One region of the Paucibacter hankyongi genome, then DNA from elsewhere that is predicted to be linked to it. Evidence: predicted binding sites of a transcription regulator. Region 1 holds the regulator's gene; each other region holds the start of a gene.
What was found. The regulator sigma-54, encoded in region 1, starts transcription at its own class of promoters, with help from an activator protein. The targets are predictions, from matches to a motif close to TGGCANGNAANCTGCTTT.
Positions count from the first base shown of each region.

Region 1 (10,099 bases):
CGCAACGCACTGCCGAGAACGACGCCGAAGAAGCCGCCCGCAACAAGAACTGGGACCCGAACGCGCCCTTGGCCGGCAAGGCCGGAGCCAAGGTGGCCAGTGGCGTGGTGGGCGGCCCCGCCCCTGCCAGCACCGAGGCGCCCGCTGCGGCTACCCCGGCCGCGGTGGCGCCGGCAACGGCGACGGCCCCACTGACTGCGCCGGCAACGGCACCTACAACCAGCCCGGCCCCGACCAAGGCGGCCGAGAAGCCAGCAGAAAAGCCGGCCGAGAAAGCTGCGGAAAAAGCCACCGACAAGAAGGCCGACGCGAAAGCCGCAGCAGCCGCCGCGGCCGACCCCTTCATGTACTTTGTGCAGGCCGGCGCCTTCATGAAGGCCGAAGACGCCGAGCAACAACGCGCCAAGCTGGCGATGCTGGGCTTCACGGCCAAGGTGATGGAGCGCGAGCAATCGGGCCGCACCGTGCTGCGCGTGCGCATCGGCCCCATGGATGTACGCGACGAAGCCGAAGAGCTGCAGAAAAAGGTCGAGGCCGCCGGCATCGAAGCCAATCTGGTGCGCGTGCAACGCTAACGCCCTGCAGCTGCGGTGCTCGGTTGCGGCGCTCGAGCGCGGCACTCGAGCGCGGCGCCACCCCGAAAGCCCTGGCCTGCCGGCCTGAAGTTCAAGCTGATTCCCACTGTCCGCCCTAGGAATTGAAGATGATCAAGCGACGCGATTTCTCCGCCACTCTGGGTCTGGGTACCCTGGCCGGTCTCGGTCTGGCCGGCGCAATGCCTGGCCTGGCCCAAGCCCAAGGTGGCCCGATCGAAGGCAAGCAGTTCGAGCGCCTGGCTGCCGCGCTGCCGCCCACGCATCCCGGCAAGATCGAGGTGATCGAGTTCTTCTGGTACGGCTGCCCGCACTGCTTTGCCTTTGATCCGGCGCTGAGCGCCTGGGTCAAACAATTGCCGGCGGACGTCACGTTCCGGCGTGTCCATGTCTCATGGAACGCCTACAACAAGCTGCACCAACGCCTGTTCTTCGCGCTCGAGGCGATGGGCAAGGAGGCCGAGGTGCACGATCAGGTGTTCCACGCCTTCCAGGTCGACCGACTGCCGCTCGACAGCGAAAAGTCCATCACCGAGTTGGCCGTCAAGCTGGGCCTGGACGGCGCCAAGTTCAGCGCCGCGTTCAATAACTTCGGTATGAACGCCAAGTGTGAACAGGCCAATAAATTGTCCGAAGCCTTCCACATCGACGGTGTGCCGGCGCTAGGCATCGGCGGCATGTTCCTGACTTCGCCCTCGAAGGCTGGCATCCGCGGCCAGTCGGAGCAGCAACTGGGCAAGCAAGCGCTGGCCGTTGCGGACTATCTGATCAATCTGGCTCGCCAACGCAAGGGCTGAGGCGCCCAACCGTACGCAGGCACACAAGCACGCACGCAAGCACCACAGGACCGCATTCGATGATGAAGATCCAACGCCGCAATTTCAACGCCAGCCTGGCCGCCATGGCCGCCGCCGGCCTGCCTACCTTGAGCCTGGCCCAGGGCGCTCCGGCCACGCCGGTTGAAGGCACTCAATACCTGCGCCTGGCCCAGCCACTGCCGGCCAGCGGCAGCAACAAGATCGAGGTGTTCGAGTTTTTCCTCTACACCTGCCCGCATTGCTACGCACTGGACCCGCTGCTGACGGCCTGGAGCAAGCAATTGCCGGCCGATGTGGTGCTGCGCCGCATTCATGTCGGCGTCGGCGCCATGCACAAGTTGCACCAGCGCATGTTCTACGCGCTCGAATCGATGGGCCGTCTGGGCGATCTGCATGAGTCGGTCTTCAAGGCCTTCCATGTCGACCATCTGGAGCTGAGTGACGAAAAGGCGATCACCGCCCTGATGGTCAAGCTCGGTGTTGACGCCGCCAAGTTCAGCGCCGCCTTCAACTCCTTTGGCGCCCAGACGCGACTCGGCCAAATGGCCAAGTTGGCCACCGACTACAAGGTCGAAGGCGTGCCCGCACTGGGCGTCGGCGGCCGTTTCCTGACGGCGCCTAGCCTGGCCAAGGGCAATGCGCAGGCCTTGGCCGTGACCGATCACCTGATCAAGCTGGCGCGCGGCAAGGCATAAGGCCAGCCTGCGCCCGATGCCGGGCTAGAATGGTCTGCAAGAATTGTGCCGCCATGCGAAACCCTGATCCCCGCCCCATGACCTCGTCCCCTGCCCGCCTGCTGCAACAGGCCTTGGGCCTGGGCTTGGCCGCCCTGCTGAGCCTGGGCGCCGCGCCGGCACGGGCGGAAAAGGCTGATCGACTCAAGCCGCTGAATATCTCTTCCGAAAAAGGCGGCCGCATTGATGTAGCCAACCAGCGCACCGAGTTTCTCGGCGATGTGGTGCTGAGCAAGGGCAGCCTCTTGCTACGCGCCGAGCGGATTGACCTGCGCGAAACCGGCGACGGCTATTACCAGGCCTACGCCAATGGCCAGACCGGCAAGCAGGTCAGCTTCCGCCAGGGCCGCGATGTGCCGGGCGAAGCGATCGAGGGCTTTGCCGATCAGGTGGAGTACGACACCCGCAGCGACGCGGTGCGTTTCATTGGCAATGCGGTGGTGCGCCGCACTGTCGGCACCGCCGTGGGCGACGAGGTCACCGGTGCGGTGATCGTGTATGACAACCGCGCCGAGGTGTTCACGGTGGAAGTGGGCCAAGCCTCGCCGCATCCGACGGGGCGTGCGCGGGTGGTGATCATGCCGCGCGGCGCGGCCGGTGCCACCGTCAGCGAAACGCCCAACCCCGCCGTGACGCTGCAGCCCAGCACCGAATTGCAAACGCCACGCAAGCCCTCATGAACAACGCCGCCGTTACGCATCCGCCGGCCGCGCTGGAGTCTGGCCCGCGCAGCCGCCTTGAAGCCGAAGGCTTGGCCAAAAGCTATGGCGTGCGCCGCGTGGTCAAGAATGTGCATCTGAGCGTCGGCAGCGGCGAAGTGATCGGGCTTTTGGGCCCCAACGGCGCCGGCAAGACCACCAGTTTTTACATGATCGTCGGCCTGGTGCGCGCCGATGCTGGCCAGATCCGCATTGACGGCCAGGCCGTCGAACATCTGCCCATCCACCAACGCGCCCGCCTCGGCCTGAGCTATCTGCCGCAAGAAGCCTCGATTTTTCGCAAGCTAACGACCGAGCAAAACATCCGCGCGGTGCTGGAGTTGCAAGTCGGGCCGGATGGCCGCTCGCTGCCGCCCAAGCGCATCAATGAATTGCTGGAAGGCCTGCTGCACGACCTCAGCATCGAATCGCTGCGCGACAGCCCGGCGCCCGCCTTGTCCGGCGGTGAACGCCGGCGCGTTGAGATCGCCCGTGCGCTGGCCACCCAGCCACGCTTCATCCTCTTGGACGAGCCCTTTGCCGGGGTGGATCCGATCGCGGTGCTGGAGATCCAGCGCATCATCGGCTTCCTGAAGGCGCGCGGCATCGGGGTGCTGATCACCGACCACAATGTGCGCGAAACGCTGGGCATCTGCGACCGCGCCTACATCATCAGCGAGGGTTCGGTGCTGGCCGAAGGCACACCGGACGAGATTGTCGACAACGCCGACGTGCGCAAGGTCTACCTCGGCGAAAACTTCCGCATGTAGCGGGGCAAAAGACGATGAAGCCCTCACTACAGGTTCGGCTGAGCCAGCATCTTTCATTGACGCCGCAATTGCAGCAGTCAATCCGGCTCTTGCAGTTGTCGACCCTGGAACTGAACCAGGAAGTGGACCAGATGCTGGCGCAGAACCCGCTGCTGGAGACCGAAGAGGACTACAGCGTGGCCGCGCCCGAGTTGGCCGAGATGCGCGGCAGCATCAGTGAAGCCACCGCCGCCGAAGACAGCGGCGCCGACCTAGAAGTAGGCGGCGGCAGCGAAGGCCCGGCCGAGATTCAGGCCGAAGACTTCGGCAGCACCGAGCGCGAAGACTGGGAGAACGGCACCGAGCGTGACGACTTCGACGGCATCCGCGAACAGCCCGCCAATAGCAGCAGCGGCGGCGATGAAGACGGCGAGCGCCAAGACCAGTCCAGCGGCGAGATCAGCTTGCAAGAGCATCTGGTGCAGCAAATGGCCGGCATGAGCTTGTCAGACGCCGATCGCATGGCCCTGCATGTGCTGATCGAATCGCTCAACGAAGACGGTTATCTGGAAGATACGCTGGAAGACATCGCCGCCTCCTTGACCGACGCGGCCGATGACCCGGAAGAGCACGAAGAACTGCTGGCCCAGTTGCGCATCGCGCTGAAGTGGTTGCAGCACATGACGCCCAGCGGTGTCGGTGCCAAGGACCTGGCCGAATGCCTGGAATTGCAGTTGCGCGCCCTGCCGCGCAGCCAAGCGCAGATGATCGCCATCATGATCTGCAAGCGCCATCTGGAACTGCTGGCGCGGCGCGATCACAAAAAACTGATGGCACTGACCGGCGCCGATGAGGCCTTGCTGCGCGAAGCGCAGGCCTTGATCGTCTCGCTGGAGCCCAAGCCGGGCCGGGCTTTTGCACGCGGCATGGCGGCGGCAGTGATTCCGGATGTGATCGTGCGCAAGGTCGGCCGCGAGCTGCGCGTCATCATCAACCCCGAGGTGGCGCCCAAGCTGCGCATCAACGAGATGTACGCCAATGCCCTGCGCCAAACGCGCGGCGGCATCACCAACAGCGCGCTCGGTGGCCAGCTGCAAGAAGCGCGCTGGTTCATCAAGAACATTCAGCAGCGCTTCGACACCATTTTGCGGGTCTCGCAAGCCATTGTGGAGCGGCAAAAAGCCTTCTTCACCCATGGTGCCTTGGCGATGAAGCCACTGGTCCTGCGCGAGATTGCCGATGAGTTGGGCCTGCATGAATCAACCATCTCGCGCGTCACCACCGCCAAGTACATGGACACGCTGTTCGGCACTTTCGAGCTGAAGTATTTCTTTGGCTCGGGCCTGAGCACCGAGGCCGGCGGCGAAGCCTCCAGCACCGCGGTGCGGGCGCTGATCAAGCAGTTCATCGATGCGGAGAACCCGGCCAAACCGCTGTCCGACAGCGCCATCGCCGGCATGCTGGAAGAACAAGGCATCCAGGTCGCGCGCCGCACCGTGGCCAAGTACCGCGAAGGCATGAAGATCGGCACCACCACCATGCGCCGGGTCAGCTGAGCCGCAGCGTCATGGAGCGGGTACGGATTCTTCCCGCCACCCTGGCTGGCCTGTACGCCACCCACACCGTCAGCGCACGCAGTTACCCCAGGCATTGGCATGACGGCTATGGCATCGGCCTGATCGATGCCGGCGCGCAACGCAGCGCCAGCGGCCGCGGTCAGGTTCACGCCACCGCTGGCGATCTGATCACGGTCAACCCCGCCGAGGTGCATGACGGCGAAGCACTCGGCGGCCAAGCACGGCAATGGCGCATGCTTTATCTGGAGCCCGCGCTGATGCAGCAGCTGGCGCAGGATCTGGGCGTGCCCGCGGCGCAGCGGCTGGAGCTGAGCCGGCCGGTCTTGTCAGACCCGCAGCTGGCCCAGCGCTTTGCGCGTGTGTTCGAAGCATTAGCTGCAGCGGAGCATGAACAAAACAGCCTCGTCAGCGAAACCGAGCTGCAAGAGCTGCTGGCAGCGCTCTTGGCCTCTTATGCGAATCAAACGCCGCGCGAAGTCAAGACGCTGGGATTTGCTGCCATGGAGCAGGTGCGCGCACGTCTGGCCGATCAATCCGACCTCACGCCGAGCCTGGCCGAACTGGCGGACTTGGCCGGCCTGAGCCGGTTTCAATTGCTGCGCAGCTTCAAGCGGGCCTATGGCCTGCCACCGCACAGCTATTTATTGCAATGCCGGCTCGCGCAAGCGCGACGCCAGATTGCCCAGGGCCAAGGGCTGGTCGAGGTGGCGCTGAGTTGCGGCTTTGCCGACCAAAGCCATCTGACACGGGCATTTCAGCGCTTTCTCGGTTTGACGCCGGGCGCCTATCGCCAGGCTCAGGGCGGCAATCGACGCTGAGCCCATCAGGCCGGGTGCCTGCAATATTGTTCAAGACCGCGTGCGGCGGGCCCAGCAAACTGAGAGTTCAGTCTTCAAATACCGCATCGCCCGATGAACGAACAAACCCGCGCCTCAATCTACTGCGCTTTGGCCATGATCTTTGTCGGCAGCACCGTGGTCGCCAGCAAACTGATCGCCGCAGGCCTGCCGCCCTTTACCGCCACTGCGCTGCGCTTCGCCATCGCCCTGCCGGTCTTCCTTTTGCTGCTGCGCTGGCAAGGCGTTCGCTTGCCTCGGCTGGGCGAGCTGAGCTGGCGCGACCGCGTGCTCCTGCTTTGCCAAGCCGCCGCCGGCAGCGTCGGCTACACCGTCTTGATGATTGCGGGCCTGCGCCTGAGCTTGGCGGGCGATGCGGGCGTGATCGCCGGCAGCTTGCCGGCCATTGCAGCCCTTTTTGCCGTGCTGGTGCTGGGCGAAAGGCTTGATCGGCGGCTCGTCCTGGCCATCGCCTTGGCATGCTTGGGCTTGATGGCGGTGAACTGGCCCGCTGAACCAGGGACTGCCTTGGCAACAGACCGTGGCCTGGGCAATCTGCTGATTCTCGGTGCCATCGTCTGCGAGGCCTTGTTCATTCTCTTGAACAAGAAACTGCAGCAGCCCCAAGCCGCCTTGGTTTTGTCAACGCTGATGTGTGCGGGCGGCTTCTTGATCGCCCTGCCCTTGGCCTGCTTGGAGTGGCCATCGATAGACCTGTCGTCGGCGCATTTGCTGCCGGCGCTGCTGGGGGTGGCCTATTACGCACTGGTGCCCACAGTGCTTGGCTTCGTGCTTTGGTACGCCGGTTCCGCCCGACTTTCCAGCGCGCGCGCCGGCTTGTTCACCGCGCTGCTGCCGGTTTCTGCGCTCTTGTTCGCATCCGGCGTGCTGGGTGAGGACATCTCCGGCCGGCAGTTGCTGGGCATGCTCTGTGTGCTCGGTGCCATGGGTTTGATGGCCCTAGTCCCGCAACAAGCCATTCCCGACACAAACACAGCACGCACCCAGGTTTAAGCGCTTGGCGCAGAATCCCTGCATCGCTTGCCTTCAACGGGGACCGTGAATGCTGTCATCGAAACGCTCCTTTCACAGACTGCCGGCCATAGGCCTCCTGCTGCTGGCCCTGGCCGCTTGCGCCAGCTTGGACCCCGGCCGCAGCATCACGCCCGGCATGGCCGCCACCGAGGTGATGGCGCGTTATGGACAACCAACGCGCGTTTGGCCCGATGCCGATGGTGGGCGCACCTTGGAGTATTCGCAGCAGCCCATGGGCGAGCACTGCTATATGGTGAAACTCGGGCCCGATGAGCGCGTCATCCGCATCGAAGACAGCTTGCAGCTGGCGGGCCGCAACCGAATTCAGCCCGGCATGAAGCCCGACGAGGTCAGCCGCTTGCTGGGCAAGGAGCGCAGCCGCATGTTCTTCAAGCTCAGCGGCGAGGACGTTTGGGACTGGAGCATTCCCGATGAGCCCGGCGGCAAGCGCCAGCGTTTCAATGTGCATTTCAAAGACGGCGTGGTGCTGCGCACCAGCTACAGCACGATCTTTGACGATGATCGCTTGATGCCCTTTCGCTGAGCCAGACTGGCGGCCCGCAAGCTTCCTGGGACAATAGCGCCCATGGCCGCCAAAGAAACCCCCAAGAACCTGCACTATCTCTTCGTCTCCTGCCCCTCGGGCGTGGAGCGCTTGCTCGACGAAGAGGTGCGGGCCATCCTGCCCAAGACCCATATCGAGGTGCTGCGCGGCGGCATCGCGCTGAAGAGCGATCTCGAGGGCGTGATGAAGCTCAACCTCGAGTGCCGGCTGGCGCAGCGCGTGCTGATCGAGCTGATCTCGGGCGGCTATCGCCATGAGGACGATATCTACGCCCTGGCGCGCCGCATCGACTGGACGCAGTGGATCACACCCGCCGAGACGATTCGGGTCGACACCACCGCCCGCCACTCGCCGCTGCAAAGCCTGAACTTCGCCAATCTGCGCGTCAAGGATGCCATCTGCGATGTGCTGCGCGACGCCACCGGCGAGCGCCCCAGCGTGGACACCCGCTTCCCGGACCTGCCGGTGATGATGCACCTGAGCGAGACCGATGCCACGCTCTATATCGACACCTCGGGCGAGCCACTGTTCAAACGCGGCTGGCGTGAAGACAAGGGCGACGCGCCGCTGAAAGAAACCCTGGCCGCCGCCATGCTGGCCGCCGCCGGCTGGAAGGGCACGCCCGAGACCGGCGGCGCCTTGCATGACCCCTGCTGCGGTTCCGGCACCATCGCCGTTGAGGCCGCCCAAATTGCCTGCGGCATGGCCGCCGGCATGCAGCGCCGTTTCTCCTTTGAAAAGCAATTGCCTTTTGTGCCGCTGCGCGGCCGCTGGCAAGCCATCAAGCAAGCCGCCAAGGATCGCGAGCATGCGCCGGCCGTGCCGATCTTCTGCAGCGATGTGTCCTTCCGTATGGTGGACTTTGCACGCCGCAATGCCGAGCGCGCCGGCGTGGCCCAGTACATCCAGTTCAACGGCGGCGACGCCTTGGAGCGCCCGGCGCCCGAGCTGCCCGAGGGCATGCCCGGCACCATCATGATGAACCCGCCCTATGGCGAGCGTATCGAGGTACGCGGCAAGGCCGGCAATGTGCAGATGAGCCGCGATGCCTATGGCTCCGAAGCGCGCGACGGCGGTGACGACTTCTTCCCCCGCCTGGCCTCGCACTGGAAGCATGCCTACACGCTGAACCCAGCCGGCTGGACCGCCTGGCTGCTCTGCCCGGACATGAAGCTGCCCAGCAAGATGCGCCTGAAGGAATCGCGCAAGTTCCCGATGTGGAACGGTCCGATCGAATGCCGCTTGTTCCGCTTTGATTTGATCAAGGGCTCGGCGCGCAAGCCGCGCGGCAACGAGGGCGAAGGCAGCGTTGAGAACGCATGAAGCTCGGCCTAGCGCTGCTGGCGCTGGCCTTGGCTCAGCCGGCCTGGGCCTGTGAGTGCATACCGCCTCCGCCCACATCGAACGAGGGCTTCAATCAGATCAGCCTGGTCTTCAAGGGCCGCTTGCTGTCCAGCCGCACGCTACAGAGCGAGCGCGGCCTCACCATCGTCCGCAGCCGCTGGGCCGTTTCAGAATCCATCAAGGGTCTGGAGCTGCGCGAGGTCGAGATCGACTCGCCCTTCGGAGGAAGCGCCAGATGTGGCCTCGATTTACACCCGGGCATGCGGGTCACCCTGGCCGCCCGAGGCTCACTGCGGCAGGGTTTCCACACGGACTCCTGCACCTGGGGCCGCAGCGAATGGCCCCGCCTGCCGCCCTACCGCGCCGAACGGCAAAAGCTCAAGGAACAACTGCGCCAGCATCCCCATGACCAGGGCTTGCTGTTGACACAGGGGCAGTTGTTTCAGGACGCGGGCGAGTTCGACGACGCCATCAAAAGCTGGTCCGCGGTGTTGAATTTAGACCCCAAACATGCTCAGGCGCGCCTCGCCCGCGCCCAGGCGCTGCGGGCAGTCGGTGACTCGGACGCGGCGCGCAAGGACGAGGACGCGGCGGCGCGGCTCAGTCCCGTCAAACGGAACTAGGTGCGCGAGCGCCGGCCGACTGCCGAGCCAGCCATAACAAGGCGGCCGCGGTGCAGGCAAGCGGCAGCAGCGAGGCCCAGTTCATCCAGCTCCAGCCCCCGGTGGTGACCAAGGCTCCGCTTGAAAACGAAGTCAGGGTCATGACGGTGTAGATGCAGAAGTCCATCGCCCCCTGAGCGCGTGTCTTCTCCTCGGGCCGGTAGGCTTCGGTGAACAGCGTGGTGCCGCCGATGAACAGAAAGTTCCAGCCCACACCCAGGGTCAGCAGCGCGCCCAAGAAATGCATCAGATCGACGCCGGAAAGCGCAAAGACGATGCAGGCCAGATTGAGCAGCACGCCCACCGCCATCACCGGCAGCGCCCCCACCCGCTTGATCAGCGCGCCAGTGAAGAAGCTCGGCACAAACATGCCCAGCACATGCCACTCCAGCACCAGGGCGGTTTTGTCGAAGGGCAGGCCGCATTGCGCCATCGCGATCGGGGTGGCCGCCATCAAGAGATTCATCACACCATAACCGAGCGCACAA
Region 1 is NZ_JBBHJX010000005.1:11,016-21,114, reverse strand. Features, by position in the region: gene WG899_RS09760 (SPOR domain-containing protein) at 1-575, shown strand, start outside; gene WG899_RS09755 (thiol:disulfide interchange protein DsbA/DsbL) at 704-1,390, shown strand; gene WG899_RS09750 (thiol:disulfide interchange protein DsbA/DsbL) at 1,450-2,106, shown strand; gene lptA (lipopolysaccharide transport periplasmic protein LptA) at 2,184-2,825, shown strand; gene lptB (LPS export ABC transporter ATP-binding protein) at 2,822-3,613, shown strand; gene WG899_RS09735 (RNA polymerase factor sigma-54) at 3,628-5,148, shown strand; gene WG899_RS09730 (AraC family transcriptional regulator) at 5,160-5,987, shown strand; gene WG899_RS09725 (DMT family transporter) at 6,081-7,019, shown strand; gene WG899_RS09720 (outer membrane protein assembly factor BamE) at 7,069-7,584, shown strand; gene WG899_RS09715 (THUMP domain-containing class I SAM-dependent RNA methyltransferase) at 7,627-8,928, shown strand; gene WG899_RS09710 (tetratricopeptide repeat protein) at 8,925-9,572, shown strand; partial or broken gene WG899_RS09705 (MFS transporter) at 9,559-10,099, opposite strand, start outside.

Region 2 (10,099 bases), on a different contig from region 1:
TTCACACCGTTATGACCTAAACCAAAATCGCATGTCCCATAACTTGCCGAAGTGTTATCAATCTTATTCGTTGTTGTAGCTTGCCACAACACCTTCCCGACAGCCATCTCCGGAGCCAAACTAACACCAGAGCTATCCTTAACGTCAAAGCCCAACTGACCGATCACTGTCGCCAAGAGAGCGGAGTCACCGGCAGCGCCACCGATAACACCAGTTGACGCCGTGTTTCCACCCAAACCAACAATTGACCCACTTGCGTAGGTCGTGTAAGACCCGAAGGCATCATTCGTCGCACGCAAGGCAAAGGTTCCACTGTCAAAACTATAGTGGAAGCCACCACCAGCGTTCAACGCCACAACTGTGCCAGCGATGTCGGAAAAAACCAATTCCAACTGAGCCAAGCCAAAAGGTTTGAATAATTGCAGAGGGCCGGAATCACCAGAACCCGTCGAATTCTCTTTGATATAGCTTAAAGAGAAGACGTTACCAGATTCCGAAAACTTAGCGCCGACGAAAGCTTGATTGAGCGCATTTACCTCTTGCTTAACATTAGCAATCCCACCGCCCACGACCAAATGGCCAATATCCGTCGTCAGTGATGGCAGGAAAGCGGGCACATTCATTTGCCAGCGATCCAGCACCTGATAGCCAGCCGATGCCGACATGCTGGCCGCAGCCAAAACAGCAGCTGCAGACACAGCGCGCAAAGTGTTTTTCATGTTCATAAAGCTCTCCAATGAAGTGAAGTGAATTTCTACTAGTCGGCAGCTTATCCGTTTCCAGCCGCTTGCCCCTAGGACAACAGCAAATGGCGTGCCAAAAAAAATAACTTGTTCAAAATCAAAGACTTACAACACAGCACACTTCAAAACCAAAAGACTCATGCACAATTTGTAAAAAATCTCGACACTGTTAGAAGCTGCCGCCATTGCGAAGGACCTCAACAATGATCGCGCACCAGGGAACAGCAAGCGACGCCGAACTAAAGGCCTAGCAGCATTTGGCTGGCAAATTGAATAGGGATGGCATAGCTGATGCCCGAAGGATGCGTCAGCGCAGTCTCCTTGCTGCCCTTGACCAACACCATATTGACAATGCCCACCACCTCGCCCGAGTCCACGTCAAACACAGGCCCGCCACTATTGCCGGGATAGGCGGTCGCATCCAACTGAAGAATGTCAAAGCTGCCTTCGCGCAGTTGCCGAATTGCCCTTTCGTTCAAATTCTGAGCCGCAGGCGGAGGTAAAGCGATAGGCGTGACTGAAGAAATGACGCCCCGATGGGTGACCAATGAAAACCCCAGCGCGCCCCCCAGCGGAAACCCCATCAAAGCAATCGAGCCGCCCTCGCGCGCAAGCCCCGTTTGCGCAAGCTTCAAGCTTGGCACGGCAGGCCCGTCGAAACGAATCAGAGCAAGGTCATGGGCGGCATCCACAGAAACAACCTTGGCCGCACGTGAACTCCATTCACGCGAACCGACCCTGACCTGAACTACCAAACGAATATCCCGATCCCCTCCCAGGGTTTCAGGCAACACGTGGGCATTGGTAAAGGCCAGGTTTCCATTCGCCACGACAAAACCAGTCCCCCGAAAAGTAAATCGCGGCCGATCGGTCTCCACAAAAGTCCCGACCAACAAGACCGAAGGCTTGCTGCGCAAGACCAACTCCGGCAAATCTGCAATAGCTGGCGCGGAAGCGCCGAATAGGCTCAAGACAAAAAAACCTAGTTTCAAAATCCCACGACGGCAGGATAAGGCCCCCTTGCTCATTGCATCAAGTCCGCTGAGGTATGACCCACTTCCAATGCGGCTACGCAGCGCCGCCACACCGAGTCAGGCTCATCGATTTTGAAGCCATAAAATATTCCAAGTTCTGTTTCTTTGCGCCGCATGACGGTGACAATAACCTCTGATCTCTCCCGATTGCCCAACTCAATAACGGCTCGCCCGGATGAGCCGATCGGCAAGTCCAATTTACATTCCGCCTGAAAGCCGCCAAACGACAACTCCACCACATTGACAACAAATGATCGATTTTCATCCGCAGCAGTAAACGCTATCGAACCAGGACAGCTCAATGAATACCGTTGATGCTGCCGCAAAGGGTGACTTTCCAGAGCGACGCCTTGCATCATTGGAAGCACCGAACGGAATTCAGCCATCGTATAAATCGACCACAACAGGGACTTCTTTCGATCATCCAAATGATCAAACAATTGTGTTTTTGAATTGAAAAAATAATTCAACAGCTCCGGAGTCATGACCGGATCATTGGTAGTGAAATAACGCCGACTTGGCAACTTTATGTTCGCCAATTTCAATTGAAAGAAGTAACTATAAAGATTCTTCTTTGCCGGGCGACCCTTATACCCTGATCGAAATATCTCGGCGGCGTGCTTTAGATCCAAGGTCGCGCCGACTGCTGGCGCGCCATTGGCAAAATCATACTGATCCACCGTCGTCTCTTGCAATCTCTCAAAAAACAACAAAGCCTCATAGAGCTCTATTTTTTCAGGGTTGACAGCAATAACCAAATGCCGAGTATCAAAATACTCAACACAATATTCCCTCATGAATTTCATCAACGGAAATAGTATTGCCCCTCCAGTTTTCCTAAAGTCAGGATGAACCGCAAGCGCCGATATTTCAGCAATATTGCCGCCCTTAATTCGAACACCTTCCAAATCAAACACTGATTGCAATGGGAAGCCAAAAACTCCTTCCCGTATCATAGAAATCGTCCCAACAACTCGGCCGTCATATTTAGCGCACAAGGTTGTTGTGGTCGGCAGTGCGTGATACATGGTTATCCGCATGCCACTAGGATCCGGCTTCATAAACCCGCTAGAAACATAGGCATCGTGCAGAATTCTAAAACACTGCTCCAACTCCTCTTTGGTTTCTGCAATTTTTAGCTCAAGTCGGGATTCCGGGGCAGGATCGCAATCAACCATCAAGCGATAAATTGCGAATCTCAATACCGCCGGCAACCAGGCAAAAAGATGCCGAGCTCCTTGATGAATTTTTTTCCGCAAACTTGAGCGGCGAATGTGCGTCATTTTCTACACCACCTATCAACTTGGAAATTCCCCCAAGAGTCCTCCAGCCTAACCTGCGCAATCAACTGCAGGCCATAACGAGTAGGCACAAATATCCAGCAGGAAAAGACAGCGCAAAACAAACCCCATCTTCACATATAAAAATGAGATTCATTAAAATCTCTTAGAAATCACCCCAAAGAAAGAGCATTTACCCTATCTATTTCAACGCAGAAAGTAACTCTTGTACCTCGCCTTGTTGAGGAAATTTCGGCCCTAACTTTGCAAGGCGATCCAACTCTTCTCGGGCAGCAGACTTTTGCCCCGCAGAAATATAGTATCGCGCGAGGCCGACACGGTAACCGCCGCCATTAGGTGCCAAATCAACCGCACGCTTTTGAAATTCTATCGCCTTTTCCAAGCGCCCGGCGGCGGCATGAATTTCAGCCAATGTATCCAACACAATGGGCTGATTTGGAGCCCACTGATTCGCTTTTTCAGCGTATTCCAACGCACCAGTTTTTTTGGAACGCAAGAGCAACCAAGCCAAATTATTCGCCGCGAGGAAATTATTAGGCTGAACTTTCAACACCTCAATAAAACGCCGCTCCGCCAGAGAATAGGCGCCTTTGGCCATTGCGATATCGCCCATATGATAAAGGAATGCTACATCATTTTTATTTTGTTTCATCCACTCATCTTCAAACTGCGCCTGCTCAACCGCCTTACCGCTCTCCAGCAAGACACGGTGCAGTTTCATCGCAACTTCTGGAGAGGCTTTTTTCTTCAAAGCAGCGCGGTAAAAATTGGCAGCCTCATTCCAGTTTTTTGTATTTGCCTCAATATCACCAAGAATCGCCTGACCAATGCCATCCGCTTCATGCTGCGACTGTATATTTCTCGCTATTGCCCTTGCCTCAGAAATACGCCCGCCAGCCAATTCAAGCGATATCAATGATGTTTGAGCCGGCAAATAATTTGGGTTGATCGCAATAACACGCCTCAAACTTTGGGCGGCTGCAACGGAATTATTAGTCTTAGCGTGCAATTCAGCCAACTGCATCAATGCCTGTATGTAGCTAGGCCGCAAGCTCAGCGATTTATTCAAAGAACTTAGCGCCTGATTGGTGTCGCCAGTAATAGCTTGGGCCATCCCCAGTGCTGACCATAGTTCTGGGCTATCAGGTAGCACAGAGACTGCATCTAGTGCCGCAGTCAACGCAAGTTTTTGCTCCTTGCGCTCAATTTGCATCGCTATCAAGGCTAGGCGAGGGGCCGGGTCACTCGGAGCCAGGGTGACCAGTTTAAGCAATGCCGCAGCGAGCTCGTCATTGCTGGCGCCTGCCTTTTGTTTGACGGCAATCATGGCCATGTGCGCGCGTACATTTTTTGGCTCAATGTCGACAACCCCTCTGAGCCGAGCAAGCGCGGAGTCAAATTGCTTTGACTCAACGTCCAAAACACCCAGACTGTTGGCTGCAGGAAAAAATACTGGATCTATTTTCAAGGCCTCATCAAAAGCCTGCCGGGCCTTTTCCTTATTACCCCGCACCAATTCCAAATTACCCCGCATATAGCTAGCGGTTGGAAGCTTTGGAGTTTTCGCTTCCAATGCCGCGATCGCCACTAAGGCCTGATCAAAATCTCTACGTTGCACCAGAGCATTTACTAGCGCCAAATCGGCGACCGTCCCGGAATCATCTGTTGAAATATTACGCAATTCAGCCAACCCGACATCGCCTTGCCCTCTAGCCACTTTAACAAGGGCCAGTGCGGTTCGGCTAGACATATCTCTCGGATTCAACGCGGCAGCTCGATATAGTAACTCTTCGGCCCTCTTGCTATCGCCCGACTGCAAGTAGGCTTGCGCGGCCAAGCCCAAGGCGCTGCCGTCTTTGCTTTGAGGTTGAATTAAACTTTGAAGGGTAGTGATGGCCTTAGTGGATTCACCCATTCTCAAATAGGTCTGAGCAAGCAACTTTGTCGCCTTCCCCGATTCATCTGAAGAATTTTTTAGTGATTTAACCAAAAAACTTTCAGCTTGAACCAAGGAACCTATGCGAAAATTAATGGCACCAGCCAGATGAAGAACACGGGCATCATCTGGCATCATCTTGATTAAGACCTGCACGCTTTCCTGAGCCAACTTGAAGTCATTTGTCTCAAGTGCAACTAATGCCGTATAAAAGAGAGTCCGGGGATGTTTAGGGTTGACTTTCCTTAAGTCATTCAATTGATTCTTTGCAGCAGCAAAATCTTGTTTTGCAATGAGTAAGCCGATGATCGAAGAATGGGCGGAGATATTTGATTTATCGAGAACAATTGCACGACGATAGGCCTCAACCGCGGCATCAACATTACCCCCTTTGAGCACTAGCAGGTCACCCTTGAGTTGCCACGCGGAAGCGATCGTTGGCTCAGCATTAACTAGACTGTCAACAGCCCGCAGTCCAGCATCAACTCCATCTGTGCTGGCTATTAAACGTGCTCGAATAATTTGCGCTTGCGTATTCTTTGGATCGGCCTTGATTGCAGCATCAACTCGCTCCTTTGACTGATCCAACTTCCCCAATTCACCATAAGCATTGGCCAAAGCGGCTTGAAGTTCTGAAATAGAATCCGAAGCCTGAAGAGTGGTCCCTCCGAAGTCCGCTACTAATTTATTTGCCTTACCTTGTGCAAGCAGGGTCTGAGCGAAAACGGGCACCAACTTATCCTCCTCAAAACCAAGCTCGCGTGCTTTTTCTAGCTCGATAATGGCCCCTTCGACATCGCCGCTTTCAAGCAACAATCGGCCCAGTAAAAATCTCGCCTCAGCTAAGGAAGAATTCTTCTGCAAAGCATTTTTCAACTGAATTACTGCGGCGCCGCGGTTATTATTTGAAATATCTTTTTTCGCTGCCCCCACGAAATCATCTGCCGTCTTCTCAAAACATCCACTCAGAAACAAAAGAAAAACAATCGCCGATTGCTTTTGAAACAACCTATTTGCAATATTTTTAGTTAAATTCATTTGATTTTCAATCTAGTCATTAAATCATATAGAGTTGGCCGACTCACACCTAGAATGTCAGCCGCCTTGGCGACGCTGCCATCAGCCCGCGCCATTGCCGCCACTACCGCCATCCGCTCCGCTCGCTCACGCACCCAACGTAGATCCAATGAGTTTTCTTCCTCATTAACTTGATCGGCATTGACTTTCAAACCTAAATCTATTGCTTGCACACGGTCGCCATCCGCCATGATGCAGGCTCGTTTCAACAGGTTCTGTAATTCACGCACATTACCTGGCCAAGAATGCGCCTCAATGACACGTACCGCGTCCTCGGCGAGACTTAATACAGGCCTGCGTTGCTCTCCGGCGAACCGCCGCAAGAAGGCATGCGCGAGCAGAACCGCATCCCCTAGGCGATCACGCAATGGCGGTATGTCCACCACAATCTCGGCAAGGCGGTAATACAAGTCTTCCCGAAATCGACCTTCAATGATTTGATTCTTCAGGTTCTGATGGGTCGCGCCAACGATGCGTACATCTATCGGGATTTCTTGCCTGCCGCCTACGCGCTCGATCGTGCGCTCCTGCAAAAACCGCAAAAGTTTGGCCTGCAAACTCATCGGCAAATCACCAATTTCGTCCAACATCAGAGTGCCGCCGTTGGCCGTCTCGATCTTGCCCACAGTCGTTTTACTGGCGCCAGTGAAGGCTCCTTTTTCATAACCGAACAACTCACTTTCCAGCAGGTTATCTGGAATAGCTGCGCAGTTGATCGCTACAAAACGACCTTTGCGCTTTGACGCTTCGTGCAATCCTTGGGCCAGCACTTCCTTGCCGGTGCCGCTCTCACCCAACAAGAGAACGGAAACACTGCTGGAAGCGACCTTTTCAATAGTGCGGCAAACCTTCAGCATGGCGGGATCACGAGTGATCAAGCCACCCAGAGCACCGGATTGCTGCAGACCTTGAAGCCTCTGGTTCTCTTTTTGCAGTTCATAGAGCCGGTAGGCTCGCTCGACGCTCAAGTTCAATACATCAGGATCAACCGGCTTTGACAAAAAGTCGTAGGCGCCCATACGGATAGCGCGCAGCGCATTTTCTTGGTCGTTTTGCCCGGTCAGCACGATGACCTTGGCCCACGGATCCAATTCAAGCAACTTCTCTAGACACTTAAATCCCTCTGAGACCGAGTCTTGATCGGGGGGCAAACCCAGATCCATGGTGACAACAGCAGGGTTGTGGCGACGGAACTGAAGTACAGCACTCGCCACATCGGTCGCCAAATGAGATTCGAACTTATCCAATGACCATTTGAGTTGTTTTTGCAACGCCAGATCATCCTCAACAATCAATAGTGGCTGCTGTTGCCGCCCCTCTGCGCTCATCATTCAAACCCTATCAATTTGTTTCACTTGTTGCATGAAATAGCGGTAGCAAGATGGTTACCGTTGTGCCTTGATTGACTTTACTTTCAACCACGATCTTGCCTCCCAACTCCTGTAGGTACTGATAGCTCTCATAAGCACCAATACCCATACCTGCAGCTTTAGTTGTCTGGAAGGGCTTAAAAAGCCGAGTCTGGATGAATTCTTCCGACATACCGCATCCGACATCGGTCACTTTGACTTGGGCGTAGCTTCCCGTTTGTCCCAAGCTGAGGCTAACCACGCTTTCAGCGGTCGAGGCATCAAAAGCGTTTTGAACCACATGCCCAATCACCCGCTCGATACGCTCGTCATGCCCGCGTGTGCTTACCCTACTCAACAGCTCAAGATCAAGTTGGCGCCCCTTCTTGTCAGCCACGTCAGCGAGTCGCTTCGCAATGGCCGCAAGATCAACGCCGCTACTCGTACCGTGAGGCTTGTCACCTTCCCGCAGTTGCAACATCAGTTGCCGCATTTTCTCCAAAGAATTCTCCACAGTATCCAGCATATCCTGCTGGAATTCGGGGTTATCTTTTAGTCGTTTGGCGTTCTTCATCATCAGCGAGAGTTGAGTCACGATGTTCTTAAGGTCGTGAACAACAAAGGCCGACATGCGATTGAAAGCATCAAATTTTTTGGACTCTAGCAAGGCTTCAGCAGCTTGCATTTGGGCCAAGTAGCTAGAAGCCTGACTGCTGGCCGTCTTAAGCAAGTCACGCACCTCCCAGTCGAGTTCAATAGACGCTCTCGGGCGCCCAAGCAAGACGAACCCCAGCAGTTCCTCTCCCACCAGCAATGGGATGAGCCAACAAAATCTCTGATCGTCACCAAAGCACTCGGGCATATTCAAGTCGGCATAGTCGGTGGCCCCTTGACGCATTTGGTCCAGATCAACGATCCAGGCACGATCAGCCAAAAATTCAAAAAACCTTGAACTTGCGGGCTCTCGAACGTTGGAAGGTGGGCAGTTCCAACGTGCAGCTTGTGAAAACTCTCCTGCAGTCCCTTGCTGTAGCCACAAAGCCCCCGATGGGCTCTCAACTAGATTCGCTAGGGCGCGAACGACAGTCTCCCCCATCAACTGGGGTGAGGCACTGGAGGACAAGGTCGCAGTAAAGCGAAGCCACTCTTCGCGATAGTCATATCGGTAGCTGAAAAAGTTCTTGCCAATATAGACCTTCAGCTTTGAACGCAGTGCGCCCGAGAAGACCAATAAGGCCAAGCCAACCAAGGCCATAAAGACCAGAGCCAACTGCAAAGCTCGCCCCCACTCCCCCCCCGTATATCGAACGTAGTATCCGAGTGCAGAAACCAGCAAGAGGTACAAACCTACCAGCAACAAGGTGGCCGAGTGGAACACGGCGGCCCGGGAGACGTGCAGTTTCTCTAGCCAATCGGCGTGGCGGCGAGATGCTAGAAACAACAAGGGCAATGCAGAGCAATGGGCTAATGCGCGCACGCTAAGCGCATCGCCGTCAAAATCCCGGAACAACGCTGCTTGGGAATAGACGAACAAGTCATACGCAAATATTGCACCCAAGCCTAGGCAAACCGGTTTGGCGTTCCAACGCGAATCAGCAGAAGAGTTTCGCAACAACTGCTCAACCAATATCAATCCAACCACGGACAAGCCAAGAGCGGTGAATGATGTAGGCCGAAGCAAATCTACTGGGATATCAGCAGGCACCTCACGCAAAACCAGCATCAACAGCGAACTGGCAAGAGAGGCATAGGCCAGGTCCGCGAAGCGAGGTGGCCGGCCGCGCGCCAGTGAGGGGGCATCGGCTTTGGGGCGGAGCAAAAGCAAGATAAAGCCGAACCAGAGGCTGTATCGCAACAGGTCTGCCGCAGCCAGCATCCATGTCAGAGAGCCCGAGGGCAAAAGCCGCATGCCACTCGCCAAACCCAAACCGGCCCACACTGAGCTAACAAGCAGTGCAGATTCGAAGGCAATGGAAATCGAATTGGCCGGCGAAGACCGTCGCCACCAAATACGGGCGCCAAAATCTATGGCGAAACCCGCATACAGAAGCAAGGCAAGGCAATTACCTAATAGAGTGAGATTCAATACACCATAGTCCATGGCGTATTGAACCATGCCGCGCCGCTATAACGAATCGGCATTTGCTCCGATTCAATGGGAGTCTCAGCGGGCGCCCTTGCCGGTCAAGACCACGGCCACGGTTTCCAGCATGATCAGCATATCCAAGAACAGAGAATTGTTCTTGACGTAGTACAGGTCGTACTGCAGCTTCTCGATCGAGTCCTCAACAGTCGAGCCATATTCATAACGAACCTGAGCCCAACCCGTCACACCAGGTTTGACACTGTGGCGCACAGCGAAATAAGGAATCTTGCTGACCAAATCGTCGACAAAGAATTGGCGCTCCGGACGAGGGCCCACCAGACTCATTTCGCCACGCAAAACGTTCAGCAACTGGGGAAGCTCATCGATACGGACCTTGCGGATGAAACGTCCAACTCGAGTCACCCGGTCATCATTGACGGTCGCCCAACGCGGCTTCCCGTCCTTTTCAGCATCCGTCCGCATGCTGCGGAACTTGATGACCTTAAAAACAGTACCGTTCAATCCAACACGTTCCTGCCGGTAGAAAACCGGCCCGGCCGATTCCAACTTAAT
Region 2 is NZ_JBBHJX010000023.1:24,511-34,609, forward strand. Features, by position in the region: gene WG899_RS20910 (PEP-CTERM sorting domain-containing protein) at 1-725, opposite strand, end outside; gene WG899_RS20915 (S1 family peptidase) at 983-1,771, opposite strand; gene WG899_RS20920 (GNAT family N-acetyltransferase) at 1,768-3,060, opposite strand; gene prsT (XrtA/PEP-CTERM system TPR-repeat protein PrsT) at 3,260-6,052, opposite strand; gene prsR (PEP-CTERM-box response regulator transcription factor) at 6,049-7,419, opposite strand; gene prsK (XrtA/PEP-CTERM system histidine kinase PrsK) at 7,433-9,556, opposite strand; gene WG899_RS20940 (TIGR03013 family XrtA/PEP-CTERM system glycosyltransferase) at 9,605-10,099, opposite strand, start outside.
Region 2: the regulator sigma-54 is predicted to act here: its motif matches at 802-819, upstream of WG899_RS20910 (PEP-CTERM sorting domain-containing protein).

Region 3 (10,099 bases), on a different contig from region 1:
TGAGCAGTAACTCGCTGGTCCAGCGGCTGTTGATGCCGTAGCGCAGGCCCAGCTCGGGCCACAATGTCGCCTCATAGCCCGGCGCCTTGACGGTCCAATAACGCAGATCAAGCCCGGCCTGACCGGGTTGGCTGTAAGGCGTGACGAGGTAATAGCCGGGGTCGGCTGCTGCCGATGTGGGGAGCGAGCAAGCCGTGAGGGCCGTGCAGATCGCAAACAGTGTGCGGAACTGAATTCTCATGGCGGGGTTCCAGCGCGGCAACAAGCAGAGTGCTTGCGTATCAGGAGCGAGCGGGACATGCAGGGATCTTAGCCCTAGCCCCGCCTGGGTCCAATGATTTCAGACAACGTCCAGTGCGGCCGGTCGAGCCGGCCGCACTCCTGCTTGTTCAAGCAATCAGATGCTCAATGCCGCCAGCGCTAGGCGTGCGCCAAGTGTTTGCATGCAGGCCTGCGCCACCTCGCGGCCCTTCTTGACGAAGTGCTCGCTGAAGTAATGCCGATGCTCCTCGTGCTCATGGAAGTGATGCGGCGTCAGCACGGCCGAGAAGACCGGTACGCCGCTGTCGAGTTGCACCCGCATCAAGCCGTCGATGACGGCCGTGGCGACGAAGTCGTGACGGTAAATGCCGCCGTCAACGACCAGGCCGCAGGCGATCACCGCATCGAAGTGGCCACTGGCCGCCAGGGTTTTGGCGTGCAACGGAATCTCGAAGGCGCCCGGCACCTCGAAGCAATCGATCTGATCGGGTGGCAGGCCATGGGCTTGCAACTCGGCCAGACAGGCTTCGCGGGATTGGCCGACGATGTCGGCATGCCAGCCGGCCGAGATGATGGCGATGCGGAGGGAGGACGCCCGGGCCTTGAAGAGGCCGAGAGGCGAGGAGGACTTGCTATCGTTGTTGAATCGCTGATTCATGCTTGACCTTTGAGGTTTGAGACACAAATCAGGGCGCGCGAAAACGCAGCGGCGCCACCCCCGCCCGAACTCTTGCGAGAGCGGGCCGGCGTGGCGCTGCCGAGAACATCGCGTTTCTCTTTCATCCGGACTGTGACCGTCGGCTCTGGCATCGCACCAGATCTGCTGACCCCTGGCCGGATCGGAACCCGGCCAGGGCGCTCGCGGGCTCTCATGCCTAGACATGAATACCGCCGGTGGGGAATTTCACCCCGCCCTGAGAACGCTGCCCAAGCTTGAGCCTGGGCGGGTGGATTCTATCGATGCAGACGAGCAAGGCATTGGGCCTCTTTTCTTGGGCCGCGATTGCTTGGCTGCGCTATGCTGACCCTCAAACGTTTCGCCCCAACACGCTTGGGCGCGGGGACAAGGGAGGTCGCTTTGGCATTCGAGTCTCGGGATCTTGGTGTTCTCGGCCGATCAGACCCGGCTCTTGGGTCACGGCTCATCGCGCAACCTCTGCTCTTGGGGCTGGCGGTTTTGTTATTGCTGCTCAGTTTGTTACCCAGTTCCACACTGGCTTTTTTGAGCGCCCAGTTGTTTCCGGTCTGGTTGCACACATTGCTCGAGATCGCATCGGCCTTGGTCAGTTTTTTGGTCTTTGCGGCGGTCTGGAATGCGGCGCCTCGTGATCGCGCACCGCACTCGGTGCTGTTGGGGCTTGGCTTTCTAGGCGTGGGTCTGCTCGATCTGGGCCATCTGCTGTCTTACCGGGGTATGCCAGATTTCATTACGCCGGCCAGCCCGCAAAAAGCAATTCTTTTTTGGCTCTGCGCCCGCTACTTGGCGGCGTTTGTCCTGCTGATGATCGCCCTGTGGCCACGCCAGCTGGGGCGTAGCCAAACTCGTGATCGGGCTGCGCTGGCATTGGTGATGGGGTACACGGTACTTTGCTATGTGCTGGTGTTGGTATGGCCGCAGCATTGGCCGGTGTTTTTTGTGCCGGGGCAAGGCCTGACCCCCGTCAAGATTTTGGCCGAATATGGTTTGGTGCTGTTGCTGCTGCCCGCGACATGGCTGTTGTTGAATCCGGGGCATCGGCAACGCTTCAACAGTGGTGAATTGGCCTCTGCCGCTCTCATTACGGTCCTTAGTGAGCTGTGTTTCACCCTGTACGCTGAGGTCAGTGATGGCTACATCTTGATCGGCCATGTTTACAAGGTCATCGCCTATTACTTCATCTACCGGGCGGTCTATGTCGTGTCGGTGCAGCGCCCCTACGCCCGTTTGAGCGAAGAGATCGCTGAGCATCGTCGTACCGGTGAGCGGCTTGAATACCTGGCCCATCACGACCCCTTGACCGGTCTGCCCAACCGCATCTTGTTGCAAGATCGCATGACACAAGCCTTGGCCCAGGCGCGCCGAGATGGCAGCAAGCTCGCCCTGGTTTTGATGGATCTTGATCAGTTCAAGAGTATCAACGACTCACTTGGGCATCGATGCGGCGATGCCTTGCTACAAGGTGTGGCGCAGCGATTGCTCGCCGATCTGCGCGAGACTGATTCGGTGTGCCGAATAGGTGGCGACGAATTTCTCGTGCTTTTTCAAGGACTGCAGAACAAGGCAAGCTTGATGCCGATATTGACGGCAGTGCAGGCTCGTTTGAGTACACCCATACCGGCTGGAGAAACCGATATCTGCGTGACCGCCTCGTTCGGTGTGGCCTTCTATCCCGATGACGGCAGTGATATGGAGTCCCTGCAGCGTGAGGCCGATGCAGCCATGTACCGGGCCAAGGAAAGTGGCCGCAACACGATTCGCTTCTTCGACCCCGAGATGCATGTCTTGGGTGCGGCACGCATGCAGATGCAGCATGGTCTGGCGCGGGCGCTTGAACGCGGCGAATTGAGTTTGCACTACCAGCCGCAATTTGATTTGGGGGATGGCCGCATCGTGGGGGTCGAAGCTCTGTTGCGTTGGCAGCGCAGCGATGGGCAATTTGTGCCGCCGGCGGAATTCATCCCTGTGGCCGAACAGAGCGGGCTGATTGTGCCGATCAGCGCCTGGGTCTTGAGCCAAGCCTGCCGCGAGGCCGCGTGCTGGCATGAGGCCGATGCGGGCAGCCCCAGCGTAGCAGTCAATCTGTCGGCCTTGCAGTTTCGCCAAGGGGATGTCGGGGCGGACGTCCGTGCGGCTTTGGCCGACAGTGGCCTGCCGCCGCAGAAGCTGGATTTGGAACTGACCGAGTCAATTTTGCTCAGCAAGCCCGAGGCCGTGTTGGCCACGGTGACTCAGCTGAAGGCGATCGGGGTTCGCCTGTCTATTGATGACTTCGGCACCGGCTACTCCAGCCTCAGCTATCTGAGCCGCTTTCCGGTCGACAAGCTGAAGATTGACCGCAGCTTTCTCTCACAACGCGGCGCATCAGCCAACTCCTTGATCATCATCGAAAGCATCTTGAGTCTTGCCCGCAGCCTGGGCTTGCAGTCGGTGGCCGAGGGCGTGGAGAGCGCTGAGATGGCCGCTGAACTGTGCGGACTCGGTTGCCAGCAGGCGCAGGGTTATTACTTTGCGCGCCCGATGCCGGCGACTGAACTGCGGGCCCTGATGGCATTGGCCCCTCGGTCTGTCCCGACTTAGCCGCGCAGCAGGGCGGCCAGCGCCTGCGCATCCAGCACGGTGGCCTCTTCCTGGCCTTCCAGAATGCCATCGGCCAGGCCGCGCTTTTCGCGGTGCAGGTCGATGATGCGCTCTTCCACCGAGCCGGCCGTCACCAGGCGGTAGACGGTGACCGGGCGCTTTTGGCCCATGCGGTGGGCGCGGCCAGTGGCCTGGTCTTCGGCGGCCGGGTTCCACCAGGGGTCGACGATCAAAACATAGTCGGCCATGGTCAGGTTCAAGCCAAAACCGCCGGCCTTCAGGCTGATCAAGAAGACCTCGCCCTCGCCGCGCTGGAAGGCAGCGACGCGCTTGCTGCGTTCGGCCGCCGGGGTGCTGCCGTCAAGGTACTGGTACTTGACGCCCATGCTGTCCAGGCGCTCGGCCAAGAGCTTCAAATAGTCGGTGAACTGGCTGAAGACCAGGGCCTTGTGCGAGCCATCGACCAGCTCGCGCACGATGCTTTCAAACTCGGCCAGCTTGGAGCCGACCAGGCCCAGCTCCGGCGCCACCAAGCGTGGGTCGCAGGCGGCACGGCGCAGCCGCATCAGCTCGGCCAGCACCTGCATCGGTGCCGGCTGGCCGCTGCTGGCGGCGGCGCTGACGGCCTCTTGCGCCGAGCGTCGCAGCGCCTCCAAAAAGTTGCGCTCCTCGGTGCTGGGCTGCACCAGATGGATGATCTCGGTACGCGGCGGCAGGTCTTGCAGCACCTGCGTCTTGGTGCGGCGCAGCAGGAAGGGCGAGACCAGGCGGCGCAGGCGCTGCCGCACCACCGCATCTTGGTGCTTCTCGATCGGCGTTGCAAAGCGTTCGCCGAACTGAGGCGCGCTGCCCAAGAGGCCGGGGTTGATCAGGGTCATGATGGACCAGAGATCGGCCAGGCGGTTTTCCACCGGTGTGCCCGACAGGGCCAGGCGGAAACCGGCCTTGAACTCGGCCACCGACTTGGCGCGCTTGGTGGCAGCGTTCTTCAAGGCCTGAGCCTCGTCCATCACCAGAGTCGCCCAGTCCTTGCCGGCGAAGACTTCGGCATCGATCTGCGCCAAGGCATAACTGACAACCAGCACGTCACCCGGCCCGGCCTCTTTGACCAGGGCGGCGCGGGCCTCGGCGTCGATGGCTTCGCCATAAATGTTGCAGCGAAGACCGGGTGCGAACTGCTGTGTCTCGGCCAGCCAATTGCCGCACACCGAAGTCGGCGCCAGCACCAGGGCCGGGCCGATTTCGGCTCGGGCGACCAGCAGTGCCAAGGTCTGCACCGTCTTGCCCAGGCCCATATCGTCGGCCAGGCAAGCACCCAGGCCGGCTTGGGCTAGGCGGCTCATCCAGACAAAGCCCTCCAGTTGATAACTGCGTAACTCAGCGCGCAGGCCGGCCGGCAGTGTGGGCTGCAGCGCGCTGGCGCTGGCCAGGGCATCCATGCGGGCCTGCCAGGGCGAGTCGCCTTCCACCGCCATATCGATCAGCGTTTCATCCAGCCAGGAGGCCACCGCGTGGGGCAGTTGCAGCTGGTCTTTCTTGGCCTGGCCCAGCGCGTCCAAGTCGCGCAGTTGTTGGCGCAGCTGTTCACTCAGGGCCAGGTATTCGCCCTCGCCCAGGCGCACAAAGCGGCTGCGCGAGGCGCGCGCCAGGTTCAGCAGCTCTTGCAAGCCGATGACGCGGCCCTCGTCCATCTGCGCCTCGCCATTCAGCGCCAACCAGTCGCGGCCGCTGCTGACCTGCACGCGCATCTGCGTGCTGTCCAGCGGCTTGACGCGCAGCGGCTTGCCCTTGGGCCAGTCGAGCGCGGCAATGCCGGGCAGGCTGGGCAGCACCTCGACCACGCGCAGCGCCTCTTCGGCATCGGCCAATTGCCAGGGCGATTCGGGCCCCAGCTCGGGGTCCAAAAAGGGCAAGGCCTCCAGTACCGCGCTGCGTGTGGCGGCCTCGGCGGCCAGGTCGCGCTCGGTGGCCAGGCTCAGGCCTTCATGCATGCACATCAGGCGCTCGCGCCCCCGCCCCGGCGTGACGGCCGGGCCAAAGCTGCCGAAAGGCTGGGCCACCAGCTGCAGCTGCAAGCCCTCGCCCAGCGGCAGCAGGCGCGCGCGCAAGCGGCTGTCGCCCGGCACTTGCTGGCCGGCTTCGGCGTCGCTGTGCAGCTGGAATAGGCCGCTCAAAACCTGCAAGGCCGCGCCCAATTCCGCGCTGGCGCTGGTCGGCACCGACCAGCCCTGCGCCACCAGTTCCGCCACCCGACGCTGGGCGCTGCTGATGCGGATCAGTCGGGCGCGCTGCGGCCCATCGCGCACGATGCGCAAGGCGTCGCGCTTGGCGCTCTCGACTTCGTGGCTGGCGCCGAAGAAGCCGAACAGCCGCGGCGGCTCCACGCCCACCAACTGCGGGTGGATGGAGAACTCAAACTGCTCTTCGCCGGCCGCGCCTGTTTTGCTCGGGCGGCGCAGCACTTCCAGCTCGGGCTGGGCTTCCACTAACTCCACCCATTGGCCGGGCGCATCGGCAAACATCACCGCCGGATGGCCGATCAGGGCGACCACCGCCTGCGAGGCGTCAATCTGAAAGCTGTTGACGCCGCCATAAGGGCTGCGTTCGATATGGCGCAGCACCGCGTTGTCGCGCGCGCTGGCGGCGCCGTTTTTCTTCAGCCGGCTCAAGGGCACCGGCTTGAACTTGGCCACGCCGCGGGCGCTCATGCTGCGCTCCAGCGGCTCCAGGTCTTGCATGCGGCCTTGCGGGTCCAGCGTGATTTGCCAGGCCAGCTCCGCGCTGCTGGTGGCCGGCTTGGCGGCCTTTTCTTCGCCTAGCGAGGCGATGGCGGCCAGCGCGTCGCGCCAGGGTTCGCGCGGTGCACCGAGGAAGTTTGCGGGAGGCTGGACGCCGTTCAGCGCAAGCGGCGGCAGCTCGATCTCCAGCCGCGCCGCTGCGGCGGCCACCCAAATGGCCAGCCACAGCTGACCGCTGCTGTGCAGGCGCTGCACCACGGTTTGAACAGTCGCGGCGCTCCAGCCCGCGGCCGCTTTGCCGGCCCAGGCGGCCAGCAGCAGGCGATCGGCGGCGGCGCCCAGGCTGTGCTCGCGCAACTCCAGCGCCGGCTGATAGGCCAGGCAGTCGGGGTCCAGGCTGTCTTCGCCCAGCCGGGTGCCGATCACATGGGCCCAGCGGCCCCATTGCTCATGCGGCGAGGGGCTGCGCGAGCCCGACTCGGCGATGCAGAACTTGCGTGCCGTGGTCCAGGCCTTGGGTTCGGCCTGGGCCAGCAGGCACAGCACATAGATGCGTGCAAGGCCGTCATCGAGGGCGCCGCGGCGGGCGCCGCTGAGCTTGCGCAGTTCTTTCATCACCGCTTCGAAGGTGGCTGCGGCTTCGGCCCATTCGCCGCTCGCGGCTTGTTCGCAAGCGGCATACATCGGCAGGCTGGGCCCACTCAGGCCCTCGAGCAGGGCGTGCATGCCTGTGAAGTCCAGCGCGTGCACCCTGGCCTCGGCCAAGCGGCCCCGCAGCTCGGGCGCCACCGACATCGGTGCGGTCTTGAAACTGGACTCCAGCCATTGCGACAGGGCTTGCGCACGCGGGTCGCTGGGTGGCAGCAGGGCCATGGTGTGAGCCAGCAGCTTGCCGCGCAGTTCGGCATCGATCCGGGCGATGGCCTGCGGCAGCCAGGGTTGGGTCACCGCCTGCAGCAGGATCAGCGGCGACAGCAAATCGTGCAACTGCGCCGAGACCTGGCGATCGAACTCGGCCCGCTTGACGCCTGAGTGGATGTACAGACGCAGCAGGCTGACTTTTTCTTGCTCGCTGCGGTAGCTGATCCAGGCCAGCTCGCGTCGCACATCGCCGTAGCCGCCACCGTAAACCCAGGCCAGGCAGCGCCAATACTGCGGCGCCTCGGGGCGCAGCAGCAAGGACTGCAGCCGCTCGGCGTTGGCCTGCAAATCGGCCACATAGCCGCGGCCGGAGACGATCTCGGCCAGGCCTTGCGCCTGCAAGGTTTGCAGGCAATGACTCACCTGCGGCAATTGGAACGGTCGATCACCGCCGCTGCCCTGGTGCTTCACGCCCATGGCTTGCAGCCATTGGCACAGGCCTGCAGCGCCACGGGCGCCATCGGTCAAGAGCAAGGCGTCGAATACCGCCTGCACATCGGCGGGATCGGGCGGTGCCTCCTCGGCGCGGCCCCCGGCCGCGCGCTGCTTCAGGCCTGATTTGACTTCGCGTGCCCGCTCGACCAGCTCCTCTTTGCTCAAGCTGCGCATCCCGTCGGGCGCTCCGAAAGGCATGGCATTGTTGCTGGGCGGAATAGGTTTCGTGGCCATCGTGTCTTTTTGCTGGAAGGCGTCAGTATGCCAAGCACGGCGCGCCGGCTCGGCGCTTGTGCAGCAAGTCACGCCTTCGGGCTGTCTTGCAAGCACAGTTGGCGGCTGGCGCCCAAAGGCGGTAATGCTCCCTTGCGCGGCGGCCCGCTGCAATTACAGTGGAGGCTTCCGCTGCGGCCCCGTGCCACGGCATGCCCCACCGCAGCAAAGTCTTGATTCATGAAAATACGCGTTCTTGGTTGTTCCGGCGCCATCGCGGCCGGTTACAAGACGACCGCCTTCTTGCTCGATGACGATGTCTTGATCGACGCCGGTACCGGCGTGGGTGACTTGCCGCTGGAGGCCTTGGTGCGTATCGACCATATTCTGGTCAGTCATTCGCATTTGGACCATATCTTGTCGATTCCGCTGCTGGCCGACACGGTGTTGCGCGAGCGTGAACTCGCGGGCCGGCCTCCGGTTCAGGTGCACGCCCTGCCGGAGACCTTGGAGGCCTTGCGCAAGCACATCTTCAACGGCGTGATCTGGCCCGACTTCACCCGATTGCCCAGCGCCGAGCATCCGGTGCTCAGCTTGCACCCGTTCGAATTGGGCCAAACCTTGATGCTGGGTACGCGCGAGGTCGAGGTGCTGAGCGCCGCTCATACGGTGCCGGCGGTCGGTTTTGCCGTGCGCGGCGCGCAGGGCAGCTGGGTCTTCACCGGCGACACCGGGCCAAACCCGGCGCTGTGGCAGCGGCTGGCGCAGCTCCAGGTGGCGCATCTGGTGATTGAAACCGCATTTGGCGACGATGAGGCCCAGTTGGCCCGTGTCAGCCGCCACCATTGCCCGGCCAGCCTCGGCCCCGAGTTGGCTCAGCTGTCGGGCAGCGTGGCGGTGCACATCACCCATATCAAGCCGGGCGAGGGCCAGGCGGTGATGAGCGCAGTGGCGGCGCTGGAAACGCAGCACCGCATCCGAGCCTTGCAGGCCGGCGACCTGATGGAGTTTTGAGCCAAGCTTGCTCTGGTTTTGAGCCCCAAGCGCCGCTTTTGCGGCGCTTTCTTTTTGCCCGCTCGAAAAAACGGCCCGCTTGGGATCGCGTTGGTACGGGCCCTGACGTTCCAAATGGCGCCAAAAAACGTCACATTGCCGAGCTGTCGACCGCTTTGTGCACCTGCAGCTGACAAAAAATGTCAGTCGAAGGTGGCGAGGAGCGCTTGGGATGTGACTTTGATCACAAGCTGAAGCCTCGGCGAGGCTGGCACGACCCCTGCATTCAGGGGGGGTGTCTCTACCCCTCAACACCCCTCTCCAGGAGTACTCGTCATGAACATGAAGCGCGTCCAACAAGGTTTCACCCTGATCGAACTGATGATCGTCGTGGCCATCATCGGTATTCTGGCTGCCGTGGCTCTGCCGGCTTACAAAGACTACACAACCAAGGCAAAGCTGGCCGGCGTCACCAGCATTGCAGGCCCTGCTTTGACCGGTATGGGCATCGCTTGCAGCGAAGGCACATTCTCGTCGGCAACTAACGCCACACTGGGTCTGCCTACCGCAACCTCGATCAGCAGCGACTATGTGACTTCGGTGACCGCTGATGGTGCGACCGGCACCGTGACCGCTGTTCTGAAAGCAGTTGGCGATATCACTTCCGGCAAGAAAATCATTTGGACCGGTACTTGCAACGATAAAGGCGTGACTTGGGCAGTTGGCGGCGACGTTGATACCAAGTTCTTGCCTAAGCAATAAAAATTGAATCCTTCGTCTGATTGACGAAGAAAAAAGGCGCCCGCAAGGGCGCTTTTTTCATGCGTCATGGAATATGAGGAACTCCTGGGCGGCAAAGCATTTATCCAGGCGCCCATGAAAACAGGACCTTGCTGAGCCGGCTTCAGGGCAAAAGAACAGACCCCATCTGAGTTGATTCAGATTCAGGCACTGGACTTTGAAGATTCAACAATGCCTTGGACGTAGCGTCCCCACAGCGCTTCCGGCAAGTCATGCCCCATGCCGGGGATGATGTCCAACTGCGCCCCTGCAATGCGCCGCGCCAGATCCTGCGCGGCGGGCACGGGCACCAGCGGGTCGGCTTCGCCGTGGATGATCAGCGTGGGCGCCTTGATGCGGCCGAGTTGGCCGGCGCGGTGGGTATCGGCAGCGATGGCGGCCAGCTGGCGCAGCACGCCGCGTGGCCGGTTGCTGCGCCGCAAAGAGTTCCTGATTCGCTCGCGAAGCTCGGCCTCAGGTG
Region 3 is NZ_JBBHJX010000011.1:93,617-103,715, forward strand. Features, by position in the region: gene WG899_RS16045 (hypothetical protein) at 1-241, opposite strand, end outside; gene WG899_RS16050 (6,7-dimethyl-8-ribityllumazine synthase) at 398-919, opposite strand; FMN riboswitch at 1,028-1,187, opposite strand; gene WG899_RS16055 (putative bifunctional diguanylate cyclase/phosphodiesterase) at 1,484-3,538, shown strand; gene WG899_RS16060 (DEAD/DEAH box helicase) at 3,535-7,866, opposite strand; gene WG899_RS16065 (MBL fold metallo-hydrolase) at 8,086-8,859, shown strand; gene WG899_RS16070 (pilin) at 9,175-9,600, shown strand; gene WG899_RS16075 (alpha/beta fold hydrolase) at 9,783-10,099, opposite strand, start outside.
Region 3: the regulator sigma-54 is predicted to act here: its motif matches at 9,108-9,125, upstream of WG899_RS16070 (pilin).